3 regions of the Neobacillus canaveralius genome follow, and region 3 is predicted to be linked to each of the others. Evidence: riboswitches for the same ligand, from Rfam matches in the RefSeq annotation. Region 3 holds a riboswitch; each other region holds the start of a gene.
The links. A riboswitch is a leader RNA that binds a small molecule or an ion and turns the genes downstream of it on or off. The one in region 3 is predicted to bind thiamine pyrophosphate.
Positions count from the first base shown of each region.

Region 1: linked by a shared signal. The riboswitch ahead of thiC (phosphomethylpyrimidine synthase ThiC) and the one ahead of thiM (hydroxyethylthiazole kinase) in region 3 are both predicted to bind thiamine pyrophosphate.
Region 2: linked by a shared signal. The riboswitch ahead of thiT (energy-coupled thiamine transporter ThiT) and the one ahead of thiM (hydroxyethylthiazole kinase) in region 3 are both predicted to bind thiamine pyrophosphate.

Region 1 is NZ_JBDFLL010000001.1:5,779,605-5,786,015, reverse strand. Features, by position in the region: gene ligA (NAD-dependent DNA ligase LigA) at 1-122, shown strand, start outside; gene ABC255_RS28120 (CamS family sex pheromone protein) at 137-1,303, shown strand; gene thiC (phosphomethylpyrimidine synthase ThiC) at 1,419-3,203, opposite strand; TPP riboswitch at 3,345-3,459, opposite strand; gene pruA (L-glutamate gamma-semialdehyde dehydrogenase) at 3,714-5,261, shown strand; gene nirB (nitrite reductase large subunit NirB) at 5,462-6,411, shown strand, end outside.
Region 2 is NZ_JBDFLL010000001.1:4,904,853-4,911,263, reverse strand. Features, by position in the region: gene ABC255_RS24080 (MerR family transcriptional regulator) at 1-107, opposite strand, end outside; gene ABC255_RS24075 (histidine kinase N-terminal domain-containing protein) at 296-1,429, opposite strand; TPP riboswitch at 1,629-1,735, shown strand; gene thiT (energy-coupled thiamine transporter ThiT) at 1,865-2,440, shown strand; gene ABC255_RS24065 (FeoA family protein) at 2,572-2,802, shown strand; gene feoB (ferrous iron transport protein B) at 2,803-4,809, shown strand; gene ABC255_RS24055 (FeoB-associated Cys-rich membrane protein) at 4,828-4,983, shown strand; gene ABC255_RS24050 (helix-turn-helix transcriptional regulator) at 5,089-5,544, shown strand; gene ABC255_RS24045 (transglycosylase domain-containing protein) at 5,671-6,411, shown strand, end outside.
Region 3 is NZ_JBDFLL010000001.1:3,222,738-3,229,148, reverse strand. Features, by position in the region: gene ABC255_RS16210 (Na+/H+ antiporter NhaC family protein) at 1-1,340, shown strand, start outside; gene ABC255_RS16205 (HAD-IA family hydrolase) at 1,482-2,048, opposite strand; gene ABC255_RS16200 (Gfo/Idh/MocA family protein) at 2,479-3,615, shown strand; TPP riboswitch at 3,880-3,991, shown strand; gene thiM (hydroxyethylthiazole kinase) at 4,094-4,900, shown strand; gene thiD (bifunctional hydroxymethylpyrimidine kinase/phosphomethylpyrimidine kinase) at 4,913-5,722, shown strand; gene thiE (thiamine phosphate synthase) at 5,728-6,393, shown strand.

The DNA of each region.
Region 1 (6,411 bases), 2.6 Mb from region 3:
TCAGCAAAAAAACGCATCTTGTTATTGCTGGTGAAGATGCTGGTTCGAAGCTTACTAAGGCCGAGGAGCTGGGAATTGAAGTGTGGGACGAGGAGAAGCTTTTAGTAGAATTAAATAAATAAGAGGTGTAATCAAAGTGAAAAAACTTTCATTGCTCGCTCTTTCCCTTTTCTTACTGCTTAGTGGATGTGCACCGAACTTTCAAAAGCAGGAGAATGTTGTCAAGACAAAAGAAGAGGCGGATGAGAAAGCAATTATTCCGAAATATAATATTTCCGACAACTATTATCGGACTATTTTACCGTTTGAACCTGGGGAAGCACGCGGATTGATAGTTGGAAATATTAATACTAGATATGACATTAATGAATTTGAAACAGGATTGATGAGGATTGCTCAGCATCAATTCGACCCCAAAACCTACTTGTTCCGTGAAGGACAGGAGTTAAAACGTAATAACGTTAGATTGTGGTTGAACCGAAAATTCACACCCGCACAATTAAGTGCAGAGGGTTTAAAAGAAGAAGAAAACATTGGTTTAAACCCGCTTATGGAGGACGCTGCAGATTTTCAGCAAGGGAATAATAATAGTCCTATTTATTTAGCCCACATCTTAGAGCATGATTATCTCATTAAAGGAGATAACGATACGGTCAAATTGGGTGGTGTCGTGATTGGCCTAGCACTAAATTCTGTCCATTATTTTCGTACTGCAGTAGGTGAACCCTACTTTGAGCGGAAGATTGAGTTTGCTGAAATGGAACGGGAAGGGAAAAAGATTGCCGAAGAGGTCCTTAAACGTCTGCGGACCATGAAGAATTTAAAGGATGTTCCGATTACCATTGCATTATTTGAACAGCAAAGCAAATCATCTGTGGTGCCTGGAACCTTTTTCACCTATACCAATGTCGATAAAGGAAGCTCCACAATTAATTCATGGGAGCCAGTGGCTGAAAAGTATTTCCTATTTCCATCGACTGAGGCACAAGAGGCACACCGTGATGATGTAACTGCATTTTTAAATTTTAAGCAGGATGTGGAAGAGTATTTTCCAAACTTTAATGGTGTAATTGGCCGAGCCTTCTATATTGGTGATCAATTTACTGATTTGGATATCACTATTCCGATTCAGTTCTATGGAAAATCCGAGGCAATTGGGTTTACTCAATATGTAACAGGGCTTGTTCTTGAGCATTTTCCAAATTATATATCGGTTTCGGTAAGTGTTACATCCGTTGACGGACCAGAGGCATTAATCGTCCGTAAAGCAAATGAGGCCGAACCGTTTGTGCATATTTATTAACCTAGCGGAAATTATTTAAATTTAAAAAATCTTTATTAATAAAGGACAATACATATTTTATATGACTAATATGTATTGTCCTTTTGATTATTATTTGCACAGCACTTCAAGAAAGTTACTGATAAATGTTACCCCCAGATTGTTTAAACTCTGTAGCTTTTTCCTTCATACCCTTTTCGATAGCTTCATTCGCATCAAGCTTGTTTTCCTTCGCGTAATTACGAATATCTTGAGAGATTCTCATGCTACAAAACTTTGGTCCACACATTGAACAGAAATGTGCCGTTTTTGCACCTTCTGCAGGTAACGTCTCATCATGATATTCCAAAGCTCGTTCAGGATCTAATGATAAATTAAACTGATCTCTCCAACGGAATTCGAAACGAGCTTTTGATAAGGCATCATCCCTTTTGTATGCCCCTGGATGTCCTTTTGCTAAATCAGCAGCATGTGCAGCTATTTTATAAGTTATAACACCTTCACGTACATCATCCCGGTTTGGTAAACCTAAATGTTCTTTTGGCGTTACATAACAAAGCATAGCCGTACCATACCAACCAATCATGGCTGCACCAATCGCAGATGTAATATGATCATAGCCAGGAGCTATGTCAGTTGTAAGTGGACCTAGAGTATAGAAGGGAGCTTCCTTACAAACCTCAAGTTGTTTGTCCATGTTTTCTTTTATAAGGTGCATAGGTACGTGTCCTGGACCTTCAACCATTACCTGTACATCATGCTCCCAAGCAATTTTTGTTAATTCTCCAAGAGTATCTAATTCCGCAAATTGTGCTTCATCATTGGCATCAGCAATTGAACCAGGACGTAGACCATCTCCTAAGGAGAATGCAACATCATAAGTTTTCATAATCTCACAGATTTCTTCAAAGTGAGTATATAAAAAGTTTTCTTTATGGTGGTGAAGACACCATTGTGCCATAATAGATCCACCTCGAGATACAATACCTGTTAAACGCTTTGCTGTTAACGGAACATATCGCAAAAGAACACCAGCGTGAATGGTGAAATAATCCACGCCTTGCTCCGCTTGTTCAATTAAGGTATCACGATAAACCTCCCATGTTAGATCTTCGGCAATACCATTTACTTTTTCAAGTGCTTGGTAGATAGGAACGGTTCCTACAGGAACAGCTGAATTGCGAATTATCCATTCCCTTGTTGTATGAATGTTTTTACCTGTTGATAGGTCCATAATATTATCAGCACCCCACCGTGTGGCCCATGTCATTTTTTCGACCTCTTCTTCGATGGACGATGAAACAGCAGAATTCCCAATATTTGCATTGATTTTAACATGGAAATTCCTTCCTATAATCATAGGCTCTGCCTCTGGATGATTGATATTGGATGGAATAATTGCCCGCCCTCTTGCAACTTCTTCACGCACAAATTCAGGTTTCATATTTTCCCTTAATGCGATAAATTCCATCTCAGGTGTGATGATGCCCTTCCTTGCATAATGCAGCTGTGTGACATTTCTCCCTTTTTTTGCACGTAATGGTTTACGCTTTAAACCTGGGAAAACGTTATGATTAGCACGAGGATCTTTCTTATCCTTATACCCATTGTCTTCAGCCTTAATTTCTCTTCCTTCATATTCCTCCACATCCCCTCGTTCATGAATCCATGAGCTTCGAAGAGCGGGAAGGCCTTTTGTAATATCTACTGAATAATCAGCATCCGTATATGGCCCACTTGTATCATAGACCCGAATTGGCGGATTTTCTTCTTCACCAAAGTTGCCTGTTGTAGGACTAAGTTCAATTTCCCGCATTGGTACCTGGATATCGGGTCTTGAGCCTTCAATATAAACCTTTTTACTACCTGAAAAGCTAGACATAATGGAAATGCGTTTTTCGTTTAATGAAGTTGTTGACATAAAGTAAATCTCTCCCTGTTTTTAAAATTAAAGGTCGAGATCTAGAACAAAACGAGTGGATGAAAAGTAATGAAGTACATAAAAAAAGCCGAGTCCAAAAAGGATGGACCGGCTTTGTATGTAGAAGTTTATTCAATACATGATGACTTTTTCTAACTTCCCCACGCTAGTATGATCTAGATCAGGTCCAAAGGGTCAAGAAACTTTAACGTGTTTCTCTCTCAGCCCACCTCATTGGACTCCCCTAGTTATTTCTATTCAATTTGGTTTTAGTATACATGAGTCTTAAGTAAAATAAAAGGAATATTAAAAAAAATATAAAAAACGGTTGATTAAAAGACCGTATTTTAATTGGAGATAGTTTCCTCCTCTAATTATAGTAAGGTTAACGTAACGCCAGGTCTTTTTTGCCCAAATATGCTTTAATGGCTATCCGTTGATACGTGTAAAAGAAACATGTTAGAATGAACGAGGATATAATGTTTTTTAATACATAGGAGGTTTTGAGACATGGTACAACCATATAAGCATGAACCATTCACAGACTTTACAATTGAAGAAAACCGTCAAGCCTATCTCAACGGGATAAAAACAGTTGAAGGTTATTTAGGCACAGATTATCCACTAGTAATCGGCGGCGAAAAAATTACAACAGAAGATAAAATTGTTTCTTATAATCCCTCAAATAAAGACGAAATAATTGGAAGCGTTTCAAAAGCTAGCAGAGATCTTGCGGAACAAGCAATGCAGGCAGCCGTTGAAGCATTCAAAACGTGGAAAAAAGTGAAAGCCGAAGTCCGTGCAGATGTATTATTTAAAGCTGCGACGATTATTCGTCGCCGTAAGCATGAGTTCTCTGCTCTTTTAACAAAAGAAGCAGGTAAACCATGGAAAGAATCGGATGCAGATACTGCAGAAGCGATTGACTTCCTTGAATATTATGGCCGCCAAATGCTGGCAATGAAAGATGGCGTTCCCGTTAATAGCCGTCCAAACGAATTTAACCGTTATAATTATATTCCACTAGGTGTTGGAATCATCATCTCACCTTGGAATTTTCCATTAGCAATTATGGCGGGTACAACAGTAGCCGCAATCGTTACAGGTAATACGGTACTATTAAAACCAGCTTCTACTACTCCGGTTGTTGCAGCGAAATTCGTTGAAGTAATGGAAGAAGCAGGTCTGCCTAAAGGGGTATTAAACTTTGTACCAGGAAGCGGTTCGGAAGTGGGCGACTACTTAGTAGACCATAAAGATACTCGTTTCATCAGCTTCACAGGTTCACGTGACGTTGGTCTGCGTATATTCGAACGTTCTTCAAAAGTGAATCCAGGCCAAGTTTGGATGAAGCGATTGATTGCTGAAATGGGCGGTAAAGATACGATTGTTGTTGACGCGGAAGCAGATCTAGAGCTGGCTGCACAATCTATCGTGGCAGGAGCATTTGGCTTCTCAGGTCAAAAATGTTCAGCATGCTCTCGTGCGGTTATCGTTGAGGATGTTTATGATGCAGTATTAAACCGTGTAGTTGAGTTAACGAAGGAATTATCAGTAGGTGACCCAACTGAGCAAGGGACTTTCATGGGACCAGTGAACGACAACAATGCTTTCAAGAAAATCATGGAATATGTTGAAATTGGCAAGCAAGAAGGTAGGGTATTGACTGGCGGCGAAGGCGACAATTCAAAAGGCTACTTCATTCAACCAACTGTAATTGCAGACCTTGCTCCTGATGCACGTATCATGCAGGAAGAAATTTTTGGACCAGTGGTTGGTTTCACAAAAGCTAAAGATTTCACGGAAGCAATTGAAATTGCGAACAATACCGAGTATGGCTTAACAGGTGCCGTTATCACGACTAATCGTGAACACCTGGAGCAGGCTCGTGAAGACTTCCATGTTGGTAACCTATACTTCAATCGGTCATGTACTGGGGCAATTGTTGGTTATCAGCCATTCGGCGGTTTCAACATGTCTGGAACTGACTCCAAAGCAGGCGGTCCAGACTACTTATTGCTTCATATGCAGGCGAAAACTACATCAGAGATGTATTAATATCACATTTTTACCCCTTCTCGGCTGAGGAGGGGTTTTTATTTGTTTGATTATGACAATAATGTGAACTGATTCACAAACTTCCGTTGATATGTGACGTACTTCACAAATTTTCTAGAACTGAACATTTACAATGTAACTATAGAGAAAACTTAAATAACGTAAATTCATAAATTATCAAATATAAGGAGCGATCCGACATGAAAAAACTAGTGATGATTGGGAATGGGATGGCTGGCGTTAGAACGATTGAGGAAATTCTTAAACTTTCACCAAATCAATTCGAAATTACTATTTTTGGACAAGAGCCACATCCTAACTATAATCGCATAAAGTTATCGAATATTCTTCAAGGTGATACAAACTTTGAAGATATCATTATTAATCCACTAGACTGGTATAAAGAGAATAATATTCAGTTATTCACAGGAGAAGCAGTAACAGAGATCGATGTTGAGGCAAAGAAGGTCATTTCCGACCAGGGACGTGACGTAGAGTATGATGAATTAATTATTGCTACAGGTTCTAACTCATTCATTCTGCCTATTCCAGGTGCGGACAAAATTGGCGTTACCGGTTTTCGTGATATAAAAGATTGTGAAATGATGATCAAGTCAGCGGAAGATTATAAAAAAGCTGTTGTAATTGGAGGCGGGCTTCTTGGACTTGAAGCAGCACGAGGGTTAATTAACCTTGGAATGAAGGTTGATGTCGTACACTTAATGCCGAATTTAATGGAACGACAGTTAGACCCAATTGCTTCTAGTCTCCTAAAAGCAGAGCTCGAATCTCAAGGCATGAAATTTTTGATGGAAAAGGAAACCGTTGAAATCATAGGGGATGAGCGCGTTGCTGGTCTTCGTTTTAAAGATGGATCTTTTGCGAGAGCGGATCTGGTTGTAATGGCCATCGGGATTAAGTCCAACACCATGGTAGCAAAAGAAAGTGGAATTTTTGTAAATCGTGGAATTGTAGTCAATGATTTTATGGAAACAAGTGCACCAAATGTGTATGCAGTGGGTGAATGTGCAGAGCATAGAGAGATTGTTTATGGGCTGGTTGCACCATTATACGAACAAGGGAAAGTTCTTGCAGAAAGAATTTGTGGGAAAGAAGCTGCACCATATGCAGGCTCAGTAACTGGAACTCA
Region 2 (6,411 bases), 1.7 Mb from region 3:
TATATTCGGTAATTAGATTTGGATCGTTCTGCACTTAGTAAACCAATTGATGTGTAATAATCAATTGTGCGTTTAGAGACCATTGCAATTTCTGCTAATTCACCGATACGATAAACAGCCCCATCAAATCACCTCGGTAATCTAAATTTTAAAATAATTATAGTAAATTACAACTGTACAGTCAAACGTTCTGGTTTGTATAATTGGTTGGTATAAACATTTTATGAAAAAAGTCTTGTCCTTATGAATCGGAAAATTATAAATTTTCAGAAAAGAAAATAGAAAATAACGTCTCCTATAAAGGAGACGCAGCAAGGGGTAATTTAATTGTAAATACGGTTAGGTCAGGAGTTGAAAGGCAGGTTAATTCACCTTTATGTTTTTCAATAATTTCTTTGCAAACGAATAGGCCAAGACCAGTACCTAGTTTTTTTGTTGTGAAAAAAGGCTCAAAAATGGTCTTTCTCAATTCAGCAGGAATCATTGGTCCATTATTAGAAATAGATAAAACAACATGTGAATTATTTTCTATATTACATTTTATCTCAATCGTTGGGTTCGGTATTCTGTGATGGTTTAACACGTCAATGGCATTGAAAATAATATTAATGAAGACTTGTCTCATTTCATCTGCATATCCATAAAGGGTGATCTCATCGACGATGTCCTTTTTAATTTTCACCTTACCGTCTAAAATACTTGGGTAGAGGAAATTTAAAACTTCATCAATTAATTTATTCTGATTAAATTGTTCCTTTTCCTTTCCAATTAATTCTTTTTTAGACAAAAGAAGAAATTGTGAGATTCGGAAATTAAGTTGATCCAACTCACTTGAGATAATATCGAGATATTTCATTTCTGGGTAGTCTGCCTTAAGAAGCTGAATAAAACCTTGTATCGAAGTCAGTGGGTTTCTAAATTCATGGATAAAACTTGAAGTCATTTGCCCTAGAAGGGTTAAACGGTCTTGATGAGTGGAATCAATAAACATTGTTTTTTCTTCAATAATTTTGTTTTTAGCTTCTGTATAATGAGTTACAGCGTAATATAGAAATTTATCAAAGCAGAAATTTATCTTGTTAATGGATTCTTGAAGATCTGCCCATACTAGACCTGACTTACTTAAGTAACTATATAAAACAGACCTGCCAAGATTAACATTGTAAACAAAGTCGCCAATATTGATATTAGCTAATGCTCTTTCTTCGGAAATTTCTAACGCATACTTTTGAATAGTTTCTAGGAGTTCTTCTTCAGTCATCGTATGCATATTTAATACTATATTAAAAATGGCTATTCCATTAAGACTTATTTTTTCTTTATAGGGATCTCCTTTAGAGATAACAATGGAATTTTCCCATTCATGAAGTAATTCCCCTTTATTCTTATTAAAAAAAGCTATTAAATCCATATGTAATTCAGATAACATCACAGTTTCCTCCTAAGACAATGCCGAACTGATTAAATTAAATTCGTGATAATAGCCGGAAATCCCTTTAAATAAATATAGGTAAATTTTATCAATTTTTATCCGTAATTTGATTGTTTATCTAATTATAACATGAATGGAAGTTTATCCTTGTAAAAGTCCTATAAAAATAGTATATTCGTGTATGAACATAATTAAATATTTCCACAGGGGGAGCTGCTTTTGGTGGCTGAGAGTGAACGTTCGAGTTCTGACCCTATGAACCTGTTAGTTAACACTAGCGTAGGGATGTGGTTTGCCGAATATTAATGTAAAGCAATGCAGACAATCCTTATATGTCCTGCATTGCTTTTTTGTTTATATGGCGCCATATTAAATTTTCAGTATAAACTTTCGAACGTTCTCCAAAATACAAACAAATTAGGGGGAACATGTATGGAGAAAAAGCGTAATAACACATTATTCTTGGTTGAAGTTGCTGTATTTTCGGCACTAGCTTATTTACTGGATTTGGTTTCAGGATTGTTGTCATTGAAAATATGGCCGCAAGGAGGGTCCATTTCTATTGCGATGGTTCCCATTTTCATAATGTCATTTCGCTGGGGAGTAAAAGGTGGAATCTTGTCTGGATTTTTACTAGGATTACTTCAGTTTATCCTTGGTTTTTCACAAATTTATACACTTCTACAAGGAATTATTGATTATGCTATTGCCTTCTCAGTAGTTGGTTTAGCAGGTGTTTTTGCTTCACAACTGAAAGATTCTCTTTCCCATAACAATAGGAAAAAATGGGTCACATTTGTGTTATTGGGAACATTTTTAGGGAGTGCATTAAGATATCTTGCACATGTAATATCAGGAATTGTGTTCTTTGGTGAATACGCACCTGAGGGTCAGCCAGCAGCAGTGTATTCTCTTTTATACAATGGTACGTATATGCTCCCAAGCTTTATCGTGTGTGCGATTATTGTTATCCTTGTCATCACTGCAGCACCAAAAAAAATGATATAAGTTAAAAAATAGAAAAGTCTGTGACTTTTCTATTTTTTTTTCGAACTTTTGTCACAAAATCAGCCATTTTTCAATGGTAAAATAATGATATAAATAAAGATAATCATTCTCAATTAACCTATGTAAGGGTGATGGTGATGTTCGGTTCGTTTAAAGTAGGAGATAAAGGAAAAATCATAGATATATCCAAAGTTGGTCGAATGGTGCAAAGACGGTTGTTGGACCTGGGAATAACAGAAGGTTCTGAGGTTTGTATTAAATGCGTCATGCCATTTGGGGGGCCAGTCATGATCGAATCATGTGGACAATGCGTCGGTCTTCGTCGTAAAGAAGCTCGCTTAATAGAAGTGGAGAGAGTTTAAATGGAAATCGCACTTATTGGAAACCCGAATACTGGAAAAACTTCATTGTTTAATAATCTTACTGGTTCCTATGAGTATGTTGGAAACTGGAGTGGTGTTACAGTTGAAAAGAAGGTTGGAGTTTTCAAGAATAATCTAGGAAGATTAATTGATTTGCCAGGGGTTTATTCACTCAATCCATTATCAAGGGACGAAGGGGTAGTTACTACCTTTTTCTTAGAGGAACCTGTAGACAGGCTGCTTAATATTTTGGATGCCTCTCAATTAGAACGTAATTTGCATTTAACATTACAATTGCTTGAATATGAAAAACCTGCACTAATCGGTTTAAATATGGTGGATGTCGCGGCCAATCGAGGTATACATATTGATACCGAAAAGTTATCACAGATTTTAGGCGTACCTGTTGTTCCTGTCGTGGCGAGAAGTGGTAAAGGCTGCGACCGGTTAATAGAGGTTATTTCAACCAGTTCAAGTCATTCTAAGGTAAAAAAACATGTTTATTATGGAAAAGCAGTCGAAGACGCTATCACTAAAATAAGTATTGAGATGATCGGTAAAACCGATCATTCACCTAGATGGCTTGCTCTTCAATTATTTGAGGGGAATGAATACGTGAAAAAGTTCCTTTCTGACATAATAGAACCTGCGAAACTTGAATCATACCTTTCTCAATTGGAGTCCTTGTTAATTCAAGAAAATGTTTATGTAAAATCGCTGGCAAACTTTATTTACTTGAAGAGAAAAGAGGTTATTGAAAAGATACTTGAAACCTCTGTTCGGAAGGTAAGTACAGTTGTACCAATGTCAGAGAAGATTGATGCCATCGTCACGAATCGCTATTTAGGAATGCCGATCTTCTTAATTTGTATGTATTTGATGTTTATGTTGACCTTTGATTGGCTGGGAACTCCATTGTCAGATATTCTGGATGGAATCTTAACAGGACCTGTAACAACAGGTGCAGAAAAATTCCTTGGAGCTATTCATGCCTCAGATTTCATACATGCATTAATTATTGAAGGATTAATTGCCGGTGTCGGCGGAGTCCTTGTTTTTGTTCCACAGATATTTATTCTTTTCTTTTTTATATCGTTATTAGAGGATTCTGGTTATATGGCGAGGGTAGCTCTTGTTATGGACAGAATTATGGAGTATGTGGGGCTGAATGGCAAGGCGTTTATTCCGATGATGATTGGATTTGGCTGTAATGTACCCGGTATCATGGCTGCTAGAACGATTGAAACACCCCGTGAGCGACTAATGACTATCCTATTAACTCCGTTAATGTCATGCTCTGCGCGATTACCAGTATACGCGTTATTTGTTGGAGCATTTTTTGTGGCACATAAAGCTCTCGTTGTATTAAGTCTGTATGTTCTGGGTATCGTTGTAGCTTTGATATTAGCAAAAATATTTACTAAAACACTATTAAAATCAGAAACATCACTATTTGTCATTGAACTCCCGCCTTATCGTCTTCCTCAAGTTCAATCGCTTTGGAGAAGTACATGGGATAAGGGAAAGGGCTTTGTTCGAAAAGCGGGAACGTTTATTTTTGCAGGTTCGGTTTTCATATGGCTGTTATCATACGCTGGTCCGAATGGATTAAAAGTGGATATGGATGATAGCTTTTTAGCCGCGGTAGGTAACTTATTTTCGCCGATTCTTGAACCAATTGGGTTCGGTACTTGGCAGGCAGCCGCTTCGTTAATAACAGGATTTTTAGCGAAAGAAGCAATTATTTCTACCATGAATATTATTTACTATGTCCCAAATGATGCAAGCTTACAAGGTTTATTGAGCAATTATTACACGCCGCTGGCGGCATATAGCTTTATGGTTTTTATACTATTATATATTCCTTGTTTAGCAACTACTGCTACTATTTATAAAGAAACTGGCTCAAAGAAGTGGACTGCTTTTTCAATCCTTTATGCATTGTTTATTGCATATGTTTTATGCTTGGTCATTTATCAGGGCGGAAAACTGTTTGGATTAGTATAAGAAGAGGATGTGTTTTGTATGATAGCTAATATCGTTATTGGAGCTGCGATATTTGGTTACGCCACTTGGGCATTGGTGAAGTTTATAAATAAATCAAAAAAGGGGAAATGTGCAGCATGTGACCTTGAAAAGTCCTGCTCTAGTCAAAGTCAATGTGGTATTCCGCCAAAATAAAACAGTAAAACTGCTATTCATTTATTGATAGCAGTTTTTTTCTTTTCAATATGAGAGAACTTGTGTAAAATTACACTAATAGGTGTATTGAAGGAAGGGTTTAAATTGAATAGGGATGAAATTATTATGCTAGTTTCAGATAAACTGCGATTAATTCGTACAGAAGCAGGATATACCCAGGATAAAATGGCTGAGATCATTGGTGTTTCAAAGAAAACCTTGGTTCAAATTGAAAAAGGAAGAGTGCTGGCAGGCTGGTCTACGGTAGTCACCATTTGTGCTTTGTTTAGAGAAACAGAAACAGTACAATTTTTATTTGGTAATGAACCGCTAGAAGTCTTGGAAACCGTGGCACGCGAAGGAATAGACTATCGAAAAATGAAAACCTTTGGGGGAAAAATTTGGTGGCGTGTAGTCTCAAGGAAAAACGGATTTATCCTCCAGCAGAATATTCTAAGTAAGCATTTCCGGATATTGGATGACAAACACTATAGGGTATACAGCAGCTTTGATGAAAAACAATCCAAAATCCGCTTTAAAGAATTAACCAAGAACGAATAAAGAAAAGCATTCGATTGCAATTTCGAGTGCTTTTCTTTTTTTTTTACCAAAAAATTGGTTAATATTTCCCCTTTTTGGGAAAAAGAAAATGATGTCCTTCATTTCTTATTTCTTAAAGGAGGAATTATGAAAAAGGTAGTGAATAATTGGAAGCGATGGCATATGAACCAATTAATGGTTCTCTCGTTTTTTCTTTTAGTTTTGGGCTTTCTAGGTATCGTGTACATTTATTCAATGGATGCAGATATTTCTTCCCTGAAAAATGAACTTCCCCAGGCAACCGTATTTTATGATTTTAATGGTGAGGTTGCAAGTAAAGTATCTGCAAATAAAAATGAGGGTATTTCGATTAATCAGGTTCCTGATTCGATGAAAAATGCGGTAATTGCCATAGAGGACCGTAGATTCTATGAGCACCATGGTGTAGATTATATTGGGATTACAAGAGCACTTATTCGGGACATAAAAGCCCGTGGAATGGTAGAAGGCGGCAGTACAATTACTCAGCAATTAACAAAAAACACGTTACTAACCTCTCAGAAGACACTAAAAAGAAAGACAGATGAAGTGTTTTTAGCTATGGAAATCGAGAGACAATTTAGCAAGTCCGAAATCCTTCAAATGTACTTAAATCAGATATATTTTGGTGACGGTGCTTGGGGGATAAAGCATGCAGCAAGCAATTATTTTGCCAAAGAAGTTGAGGACCTTACTATTAGCGAATCAGCCTTACTGGCAGGTCTAATAAAAGCACCTTCTTCTCTAAACCCCTATCAGCATTTGGACAAAGCAACCCAGAGGAGAAATCTTGTACTGTTTCAAATGAAGAAACAAGACTATATTACAACACAGCAATATGAACAAGCG
Region 3 (6,411 bases):
CACTAGCGATGGGTGCTTTCGTCGCATTGATGGTGGGTTCCGTTTTAGTGAAAAAGGGTAATTACGATCGTTTCTGGGATTCAGTCTATGAAGGCGTTAAGGAAGCTGTACCGATTACCATTCTGCTGTTTGTGATCGGGATGTTCTCGGCACTGATAAAAGCGACGAATATTTCGGCAGGGTTCGTATGGCTTGCTGATTTGCTGGGCGTGGACGGGGGATTATTCACCGCGTTTACGTTCTTAGCCGTTTGTGTCATTTCTACTGCTACGGGATCATCGATTGGAACCATGTTTACCTGCTTCCCTATTTTCTATCCAGCAGGTGTATTGTTGGGATGCGACCCTGCTATGCTTGCGGGCGCTATCGTTAGTGCTTCAATTTTTGGGGATAACTTGGCACCAATATCAGATACCACCATCATCTCTGCAGGAACGCAAGAATATACAAAAAAACAAGGCTTTGCTGACATTGGCGGCTGTGTTGCCACCCGACTGAAGTATTCCTTGGTTGCAGGGATTATCTCGTTTGTATTGTTCTGGATTTTCGGTGGCGGCGGCACGCCAGGAACGGGCGCTGCAGATATCCTCGAGAAGAACATGAATCCAACTACACTGGTTATGCTGGTTCCGGTAGCAATCATGTTAATAGTGGCAATTAAAACCCGCAATATCTATAAAGCTATAACCATAGGTATCGTTTTAGGAACTATAACAGGTTTAGCATTTAATCTCTTAACTTTTGACAATGTTATTTCTGTTGCAGATGGCGCTCCGGCAGGATTCCTAACGGGCGGTATCAGCTCCATGATGGCAACGGTGACGCTGGTCATTTCCGTTTACGGTATCATGGGTGTGCTCAATGGTGCGGGTGTGCTTGAAAAAGTCACAAATGGCATCCTTAACAGCAAAATGGGCAAAAGTGTACGTGGTGCTGAGTTTGCTATGATGCTAGGTATTTCGTTTACCACTTTGATCTTCGGGGGTGTGACCAGTGCTTCGATGACCACTTTTGGAAAAGTACAGAATGAGATTGGCAAACGTGTTGGTCTCCATCCATACCGACGTGCCAATCTACTTGATGGTTTTGCGAATGCCATCGTGTTAGTCATTCCGTTCTTAAGTGTTTTTGTATTCCTCGGTGCTTTATTGTCGGATGGGTATGATTTTATTGCGCAGCTATCACTAACACAGGTGAGCAGCGGTATGATTTATTGCATGATGCTTTTCCTGGTTCTATTGTTCTCAATCATAACAGGGTGGGGCCGTCAATTTGAAGGCTCAGAAGGGAAACCGGTTAGCAGTCCGCAAGAAAATACAAACCAAAGTGTAGTAATGTAGAGGGGCGCACTAGCACCTTATATGTTGCCAAATACACTCTGGAAGCGTAGAAAAAGTCATACTTCTGAAGTAAACAAAAAGAGCTCATTCGTGTGAGCTCTTTTTGTTATAGACTTAGATGGACGATTCTACAGGCTTTTATTATTTTAGTACTAAAGGAATGAATTCAGCATAGTTATCAAGGTGAAAATCTGCTTCGATGTTACGATTTTGAAAAGAAACTGTTTTAATTCCAAGTTGTCTAGCCGGAAGTAAATCCAATTTCCGATCACCCACGACCAAGTCGATGTCATATTTTTTCAATACAAATTCATAAGAAGAGGGATGAGGTTTTCTGTTGAATCCTTGTTCTTCAACAGAAACAATCTCTGTAAAGTATTTGGATAATCCAAATTTCCCAAGCAGATAGTCGGCCGACTCTCTATCACGATGGGTTACAATAATATTATTATCAACCGCTGCTAAAACCTCAATTAAATGGTCAAAAGGCTTACTCTCTTTTGAGTATTGAATATCTAACTGCTTATACTCGGCCCGTCTGTCTTCATCAATCCCATAATGTTTAAAAGCCGTTTTCGAATCAATTTTCAGCCATCGCAACACCTCATCGCGATCAAGGTCACGCTGACTTAACGTAACAAAACCCTCTACCAGTGCAGGATATGTATCAAAAAGTGTGCCATCAAAATCCCATAATATGTTCAACATTTGTCCCTCATTTCAAAAAATAATCTTTAAAAGTATTACTTTATCATTTTATTAACTATAAAACCAGGGAAGTCCTGTAGCGTTGGCTGGAAATTAAAGGTTGAAGTAGAAAATTATGGGTATAAGGTAGGTAGAACAAATAAGGAGAATGACATATTTACAGATAATTCTAAAAATAATAACATTAAAATGTAATCGATTTCAAAAAGTTTGCTATCTTTATACCTTTGACTACAGGTAACCTCTGTTATTAAAAATTTCTTTAATAATGAAGTGCTGCAACTAAATGTAATCGATTACATTTTTAGCAAGATACTTAAAGTGGAGAAGTTAAATAGTTTTGAAGGGAGGAGTACATAACACTAGAGTTGGTACAAAGTTTATGAAGTGATTGTAGTAGTTTTTAGACAATGAGGAGGAGTATATGGCTATGAAGAGAATATTATGTGTTTTCATTTCGACGGTTTTATTGACAGTACTTATTGCAGGTACTATTAATCCTGATGTGCCTTCTGCAGCACAAAATAATACAAAAGTACGTCTTGCGCTTGTGGGCGCTTGGCATGTACATACAAAAATGTTTATTGAAAAAATAGCTAAACAATCGGCTGGAAAAGTTGAATGGGTAGCGGTTTGGGACCATGATGCTGAACGTGGTAAGAAATATGCAGAAATGCTAGGTGTTCCTTATGAAGCTGATTATCAAAATATCCTGGATAATGAAAACATAGATGCGGTTATGATTGAAGCCGAAACTAATTTACACAAAGATCTTATCGTTCGCGCTGCAAATGCAAATAAGCATGTTTTCACAGACAAGGTAGTAACCCCTACTGTTAAAGATGGTTTAAGTGTAAAAAAGGCAATAGAAGAAAATGGTGTAAAACTAGTAGTCTCACATGAATCCTTGCCTATTGGATCCTATCAATATGCAAAGAAATTGGTTGACGAAGGAAGTCTTGGTGATATTGTTGCCATTAATTTTAGGCGCGCACATGGCATGGCCAAAACGAATAATCTGCCTGAAACCTGGTATGACAAAGATGTAGCAGGAGGCGGGGCCTTAATTGACCTAGGGGTACATGGTATGTCTATGCTTACTTATCTGGCAGGAACACCAACGAAAGTTTCGTCTTTTATGGAAAACTGGACAGATAGAGAAGTGGAAGATAGTGCAACAATCATGCTGGAGTTTGAAAATAATGCTATCGGTACGGCGCATACGAATATGGTTACAAGCATAATGGAAAATTCATTAGAAGTAATCGGAACAGATGGTATCCTAGTAGTCTTAGGAGTGGAAGGTAAAGAATCTGTTTATCTAAATTCAAAACATATTTCGGGGATGGAAACAGGAATGAATTTAATTGATCCGACTGTGTATGCATCGGATGGTTTAGTTCCAATAAACTTATTTATTGACTTTGTTCTAGATGAGTCCAACAAGGATCAGTATTTACCTGGATTTGATATTGATACTGCCCTAACGGTTGTCGGAATTGCAGAAGCTGCATATAAGTCCGCCAAAACAGGTGGAAGCGCAGTGAAATTTAAAAAATCTTGGTAAAAGCTTATTAAAAGACACAAGAATTGACGTATGAATTGGCATACGTCTTTTTCTTTATTTATTAGGATCCGCACTTATCGGTTGGGTGATCAGGTTATGCACCCGAACTGATAAATAAACGGAAATATTCCGCTTATTTTACTTTTGCTGGTTACTCGATCAAGGACACAACATCTTATTTAAAGATTCTAGCTAAATAATATCGGTATAAAATACTTTACATATGGTAACCAGTAGACTAACATAGAAAATAACTTAATACGATTTAACTACTAGGGGTGCTCTGAATTTGGGGCTGAGAGAAAAACTTTACGTTTTTTAACCCTTCGGACCTGATCTGGATTATACCAGCGTAGGAAAGTAGCCATGTGAAATTACCTTTTTCTCTAACTATTACGCCAGGTCCTATTTTGATGGATCTGGCTTTTTTATGTTTAGAAGACTAATAGGGTCATTGAATAAAGATGGGGGTGTTGTGATGAATCATCACGATTTTAGTTCTATTTTACAAAGGGTAAGAGAAGAAAATCCGCTCGTACATAATATTACAAATGTGGTCGTCACCAATTTTACCGCAAATGGTCTTTTAGCACTTGGGGCTTCACCCGTAATGGCTTATGCTCCAGAAGAAGTAGCGGATATGGTAAGAATTTCACGTGCTCTTGTTCTGAATATCGGAACATTAAACAAGGACGTGGTGAGCTCGATGATCTTAGCTGGAAAAACAGCTAATGAGCTAGGGATCCCGGTGATCTTTGACCCAGTTGGAGCCGGTGCTACGCTGTTCCGCACGGAAATGGCACAAAAAATAATCGAAGAAGTAAAAGTATCTGTTATTCGCGGAAATGCTGCTGAAGTCGCCAATGTTCTGGGGGAAAAGTGGGAGATTAAGGGAGTGGATGGTGGTGGACATCAAGGAAGTAATGTCACATTGGCCGTAACCGCGGCACAAAAGTTGAATACCACAATTGTGATTACTGGAAAAGACGATGTGCTGACAGATGGGAAGACGACGTACTTGGTTTCGAATGGTCATCCTCTGTTAACAAAAGTAACAGGAACTGGCTGTCTCCTAACCTCTGTAATTGGAGCCTTCGCAGGAGTGGAAAAGGACCTACTGCTTGCTGGATTATCGGCGTTAACCTTTTATGGTATTGCAGCAGAAAAAGCATTCGAAAAGGTCGGTGAAATGGGACCTGGCAGTTTTCAAATTGATTTTTTAAATCAACTATCACTCGTTTCTTCTGAGGATATACATCAATTCGCGTTATACAAACAACTATAGGGAGTGGGCATAATGAAAAAAGCATTAACGATTGCTGGTTCTGATAGCGGCGGTGGTGCAGGTATTCAGGCGGATTTAAAGACTTTTCAAGAGTTAGATGTTTTCGGAATGTCAGCACTGACAGCAGTTACGGCACAAAATACTTTGGGGGTTCAAGCCGTATATCCGATGTCAGCAGAAGCAGTTAGCACACAAATCGAATCGATTGGTGAAGATATGGGTACAGACGCTGTTAAGACAGGAATGCTGTTTAATGCAGAAATCATCAAAGCCGTTTCTGAAAAAATAGAATTCTACAACTTGAAAAATGTCGTGGTTGATCCCGTGATGATTGCAAAGGGCGGGGCGTCACTGTTGCAATTAGAGGCTATTTCGGCATTGAAAAAGTATTTGTTACCGCAGGCGATGGTGATTACACCGAATATTCCTGAGGCGGAAGTTTTAACAGGAATGTCGATTCGAACAGATGAGGATAAAGAGGAAGCGGCTAAACGTCTTTTTGACTTAGGAGTTAAACATGTGGTCGTAAAAGGCGGGCATGATGAATACCGTGATGTGTCGGTAGATCTTTTATATGATGGGAACGAATTTAAAACCTTTACAAGTAAAAGAGTGCTGACAAAGAATACTCACGGAACAGGATGTACATTTTCAGCGGCTGTAACGGCAGAATTAGCCAAAGGTTTAAGTGTTTATGAAGCTGTATCAAAAGCGAAGCATTTTATCCAGGCTGCGATCGAAGATCAACTGCTGATTGGTCAAGGTCATGGACCAACCAATCATTGGGCATATCGAAAAAGAATTGTAGCAATAGGAAGGTGACCAGCATGAATATTCACAATAGTGATTCATTACGAAATACATTGAAAGTTTACTTTATTATGGGCAGTCCCAACTGCAAGGACAATCCAGCACAGGTTTTGCAGGAAGCGATTAAAGGGGGAATAACTCTTTTTCAATTCCGTGAAAAAGGTATCGGGGCTTTAACAGGGGATGCAAAGGTTGAACTGGCCAAGGAACTTCAGCAAATTTGCAGGGAGCAGCAAATATCCTTTATTATCAATGACGATATTAATTTGGCTATTGCACTCAACTCGGACGGAGTTCATATCGGGCAGGAAGATGATCCGGTAGGGGAAGTCAGAAAGAAGGTTGGCCATGATAAAATCATTGGAGTTTCAGTACATAGTTACGAAGAGGCAATGACTGCATTAGAGGGAGGAGCCGATTATTTTGGAATCGGACCCGTTTTTCCGACAAAAACAAAAGAAGACGCCAAACCTTCAAACGGGACCAAGTTAATTGAGGAATTGCGAGACAGAGAAGTATATATTCCGATTGTGGGAATTGGCGGAATAACTGCGGAAAACGCAGGATCTGTTATCCAAGCTGGAGCGGATGGAGTATCAGTCATTACCGCGATTAGCCATGCAGAATCTGTTACAAAAGCAGCTGAACATTTAAGAAAAAGTGTCTTAAATCAAAGGTCTTGATCTATCAAGATTCATGGA